2 regions of the Lysinibacillus sp. FSL L8-0312 genome follow, and region 2 is predicted to be linked to the other one. Evidence: a T-box and tRNA genes for the amino acid it is inferred to sense, from the RefSeq annotation. Region 2 holds a T-box; the other holds one or more tRNA genes.

Region 1 (2,376 bases), 1.1 Mb from region 2:
GTCGCAGGTTCGAATCCTGTCTTCCCGACCATTTCCAAAGAAATTATGGGGCCTTAGCTCAGCTGGGAGAGCGCCTGCCTTGCACGCAGGAGGTCAGCGGTTCGATCCCGCTAGGCTCCACCATAATAAATTAACCAGTATAAAGATCCTGGCGGCGTAGCTCAGCTGGCTAGAGCGTACGGTTCATACCCGTAAGGTCGGGGGTTCGATCCCCTCTGCCGCCATCTTAAAGGACCTTTAGCTCAGTTGGTTAGAGCAGACGGCTCATAACCGTCCGGTCGCAGGTTCGAGTCCTGCAAGGTCCACCATTTATATATTGCAACGGAGGTATACCCAAGTCTGGCTGAAGGGATCGGTCTTGAAAACCGACAGGCGGGTAACACCGCGCGGGGGTTCGAATCCCTCTACCTCCTCCAGTTTTAAATCTTTATAAATGGTGCTTTAAAAACTCGAAACCGTATAAAATTATCGCGGGGTGGAGCAGTGGTAGCTCGTCGGGCTCATAACCCGAAGGTCGTTGGTTCAAATCCGGCCCCCGCAACCAAATGGTCCCGTGGTGTAGCGGTTAACATGCCTGCCTGTCACGCAGGAGATCGCCGGTTCGATCCCGGTCGGGACCGCCATTATTTTCATAAGAAGATATGAAAAGCAAAAGAAAATAAGCTTAGCATGGACGAAATGGGTCAGTAGCTCAGTTGGTAGAGCATTAGATTGAAGCTCTAAGTGTCGGCGGTTCGATTCCGTCCTGACCCACCATTTATGCGGGTGTAGTTTAATGGTAAAACCTCAGCCTTCCAAGCTGATGTCGTGGGTTCGATTCCCATCACCCGCTCCAAGGGCCTATAGCTCAGCTGGTTAGAGCGCACGCCTGATAAGCGTGAGGTCGATGGTTCGAGTCCATTTAGGCCCATCATTATTCCGAAGTAGCTCAGTTGGTAGTAGCACCTGACTGTTAATCAGGTTGTCGCAGGTTCGAGTCCTGCCTTCGGAGCCATTTTTATGTGGGGAAGTACTCAAGAGGCTGAAGAGGCGCCCCTGCTAAGGGTGTAGGTCGGGTAACCGGCGCGAGGGTTCAAATCCCTCCTTCTCCGCCATTGGCCCGTTGGTCAAGTGGTTAAGACACCGCCCTTTCACGGCGGTAACACGGGTTCGAATCCCGTACGGGTCATACTAAGTGCAGTAGATGAATTACATCTACTGCACTTTTTAATTGATTTGATAACATAGTTACTATAAAAATGAAGCCTTCACAGAACATCGAATCTGTGAAGGCTTGTTAATTATATAGGAAGTTAAGAAATTTTTCTCCCTTTTCCGTAGGGGATCATAAACGCATAACAAGGAACTTAGACAAATGTAAGTTCTGTATTGTATAATTTTGTATTTTGAAGCTAGATGGACTAAGCTAATGATAAAGGAGGGATAGGAATGAATGAAAAATTAAAGTGGGTGCACAATCAGCTGGATAAAGCAAATGACGGAACAGCTTTACTGCCATATTTTACATTGGAACAAGTAAAGAAAGTGGGGCAATTTCTACGTACATATGAGCAATTTGAAAAGACACCTCTCCATCATCTTGATTCACTTGCTTCATGGATGGGTGTAGAAAAAATTTTGGTAAAAGACGAATCCTATCGATTTGGCTTAAACGCATTTAAAGTATTAGGCGGAGTTTATGCAATTGCGCAGTATGTTGCCAATAGACTCCAGAAAAATATAGAGGAACTATCGTTTGAACAATTAAAATCATCAGAAGTAAAAGCGCAGGTAGGAAATTTAACCTTTATTTCAACAACAGATGGTAACCATGGTCGTGGTGTGGCATGGGCGGCTCGTGAACTAGGGTATCAAGCGCGAATATATATGCCAGCTGGCAGTGCCGATGAACGTTTACAGCATATTAAAAAAGAAGGAGCCTATGCTGAAATAACGACAATGAATTATGATGAAACCGTGCGTTATTCCTCGCAGCTAGCACAAGAAAATGGCTGGGTCCTGATTCAGGATACGATGTGGGATGGCTACGAAGAAATACCATTATGGATTATGCAAGGCTACACAACACTTGTACATGAAATCGTTGAACAGATGCAGCAAGCTCCGACACATGTATTTTTACAAGCTGGTGTTGGGTCATTTGCAGGGGCAGTAGTAGCTTTTTTACAACAATATTATGAGCAGGATATTACATTTGTGTTAGTTGAGCCACATGTTGCTAATTGTTATTATGAGAGCTTTAAGGCAGGTACTGAGCAATATGTAACTGTTGGTGGAGAGATGAAAACCATAATGGCGGGCCTTGCTTGCGGTGAACCTAATCCACAGGCTTGGCGACTCTTAAAAGCCCATATAAAAATAAGCATCTCCTGTGAA
Region 2 (2,376 bases):
GGGCATATCGTTGAAGCACGCGTTTTAGAGGCAATGGGGGTTGATTATATTGATGAAAGTGAAGTTTTAACACCAGCAGATGAAGAATACCATTTATTAAAAAGTGATTACACAGTACCGTTTGTGTGCGGCTGTCGTGATTTAGGTGAAGCAGCCCGTCGTATCGGAGAAGGCGCGTCAATGCTACGAACAAAAGGTGAACCAGGAACAGGGAATATAGTGGAGGCAGTTCGACATATTCGCAAAGTAAATGCTCAGGTACGTAAAGTAGTGGGTATGACAGAAGATGAATTAATGACGGAGGCAAAATTACTGGGGGCTCCTTTCGAATTATTAAGAGAAATTAAACGTCTTGGTCGTTTACCAGTAGTAAATTTTGCGGCAGGTGGTGTTGCTACGCCAGCCGATGCTGCATTAATGATGGAGCTTGGAGCTGATGGCGTTTTCGTGGGCTCTGGTATTTTCAAATCCGAAAATCCAGAAAAATTTGCACGTGCTATTGTGGAGGCGACTACCCACTATAAAGACTATAAGCTAATTGCTGAAATATCTAAAGAGCTCGGTGTACCAATGAAGGGTATTGATATTGCACAGCTTGGGCAAAACGAGCGTATGCAAGAGCGAGGCTGGTAAAATGAAACGAATTGGTGTTTTAGCATTACAAGGAGCAGTCCGTGAGCATGTCCAAATGTTAGAAGGGCTTGATTGTGAAGCGATTTTAGTAAAACAGAAGAAGGATTTAGTGAATCTCGATGGACTTGTACTACCTGGTGGGGAAAGTACGACAATGCGAAAATTGCTGGACCGTTTTGACCTACTAGAGCCAATCCGTGAACTTGCACAGCAAGGTTTACCGGTATTTGGGACATGCGCAGGATTAATTTTATTAGCCAATCAATTAGTGGATGACGAACCGCATTTAGCAGTTATGGATGTGACGGTAGCAAGAAATTCATTTGGACGTCAGATAGATAGCTTCGAAGTTCAACTGGATATTCCTAAAATAGGTGCACGTATTCCAGCAGTTTTTATTCGTGCACCTCATATTGAAGCGGTAGGTAAAGATGTTGATGTTCTCGCTCAGCATGACGGAAAAATAATTTTGGCGCAAGATGGTCATTTATTAGGTTGTTCGTTTCATCCTGAATTAACAGCAGATAAGCGAATTCTTGAATATTTTGTCTCCTCTATGGTATGACTTGCAAAATTTGTTTTCATATAGTACAGTATGGTTAAAATTTAAATAATTGAACACGATGATGGGAAGTAGTAACAAGCACGTTTTTTTTAGAGAGTCAGCGGTTGGTGGAAGCTGATAAAAGCACTTGTGAATCCGTCCTGGAGTTGCACAGTCGAAGTGATTGAAGTAGACTGTAGCCGGCTGAAATGCCGTTATAAAATAAGTGGATTAGGCATACGCCTAGTCAATTAGGGTGGCAACGCGGGTAGCTCTCGTCCCTTTCCAGGGATGAGGGCTTTTTTGTGTTTATTTTGGTGCAACAATTTCCCATCATTAAAGAAACTATTGGAGGTATGAATATGTTAGATATTAAACGTGTACGCGATAATTTCGCGGAAATTAAAGAAATGCTATTAACACGTAATGAAGATTTAGGTAACTTAGATGACTTTGAAGGCTTAGATGCAAAGCGTCGTGAATTAATTGCTAAAACGGAAGAATTAAAAGCAGAACGTAATAAAGTATCTGAACAAATTTCACTTATGAAGCGCAATAAGGAAAACGCAGATGAAGTCATTGCTCGTATGCGTCAGGTAGGCGATGAAATTAAAGAATTAGACAATCAATTAAATGATGTAGAAGAGCGCTTTAAAGATATGATGATGCGTTTACCAAACATTCCTCATGAATCTGTCCCAGTAGGTACAACAGAGGACGACAATGTTGAGGAATATACTTGGGGCGAAATTCCAGCATTTGATTTTGATATTAAAGCACACTGGGATCTAGCGACAGATTTGAAAATTGTGGATTTTGAACGTGGCGCAAAAGTAACAGGTAGCCGTTTCTTATTCTACCGTGGTCTTGGAGCTCGTTTAGAACGTGCATTAATGACGTTCATGATGGATTTACATGCAGAAGAGCATGGCTATGAGGAAATGCTACCACCTGTCATTGTAAATCGTGATAGCTTAACAGGTACTGGACAGCTTCCAAAATTCGAGGAAGATGTATTCAAATTAGAAGAAACTGATTATTTCATGATTCCAACAGCAGAGGTTCCAGTAACGAACTTCTATCGTGATGAAATATTACCAGATGAGGCTTTACCACAAGGCTTTGCTGCATACAGTGCATGCTTCCGCTCAGAGGCAGGTTCTGCAGGACGTGATACACGTGGTTTAATCCGTCAACAC

Evidence for each region. A T-box is a leader RNA that pairs with one kind of tRNA and senses whether it is charged. The one in region 2 lies ahead of serS (serine--tRNA ligase), so its partner is inferred to be a tRNA-Ser.
Region 1: it encodes a tRNA-Ser, which carries the amino acid that the T-box ahead of serS (serine--tRNA ligase) is inferred to sense. The anticodon was not compared.

The regions. Positions count from the first base shown of each region.
Region 1 covers NZ_JBBOOV010000001.1:2,148,644-2,151,019, reverse strand. The annotation lists tRNA gene MHI22_RS10780 (tRNA-Pro) at 1-31, shown strand, start outside; tRNA gene MHI22_RS10775 (tRNA-Ala) at 48-123, shown strand; tRNA gene MHI22_RS10770 (tRNA-Met) at 151-224, shown strand; tRNA gene MHI22_RS10765 (tRNA-Ile) at 232-308, shown strand; tRNA gene MHI22_RS10760 (tRNA-Ser) at 324-416, shown strand; tRNA gene MHI22_RS10755 (tRNA-Met) at 470-544, shown strand; tRNA gene MHI22_RS10750 (tRNA-Asp) at 548-623, shown strand; tRNA gene MHI22_RS10745 (tRNA-Phe) at 681-756, shown strand; tRNA gene MHI22_RS10740 (tRNA-Gly) at 762-835, shown strand; tRNA gene MHI22_RS10735 (tRNA-Ile) at 837-910, shown strand; tRNA gene MHI22_RS10730 (tRNA-Asn) at 918-994, shown strand; tRNA gene MHI22_RS10725 (tRNA-Ser) at 1,004-1,094, shown strand; tRNA gene MHI22_RS10720 (tRNA-Glu) at 1,097-1,168, shown strand; gene MHI22_RS10715 (diaminopropionate ammonia-lyase) at 1,429-2,376, shown strand, end outside.
Region 2 covers NZ_JBBOOV010000001.1:3,229,281-3,231,656, forward strand. The annotation lists gene pdxS (pyridoxal 5'-phosphate synthase lyase subunit PdxS) at 1-633, shown strand, start outside; gene pdxT (pyridoxal 5'-phosphate synthase glutaminase subunit PdxT) at 635-1,198, shown strand; T-box leader at 1,248-1,463, shown strand; gene serS (serine--tRNA ligase) at 1,540-2,376, shown strand, end outside.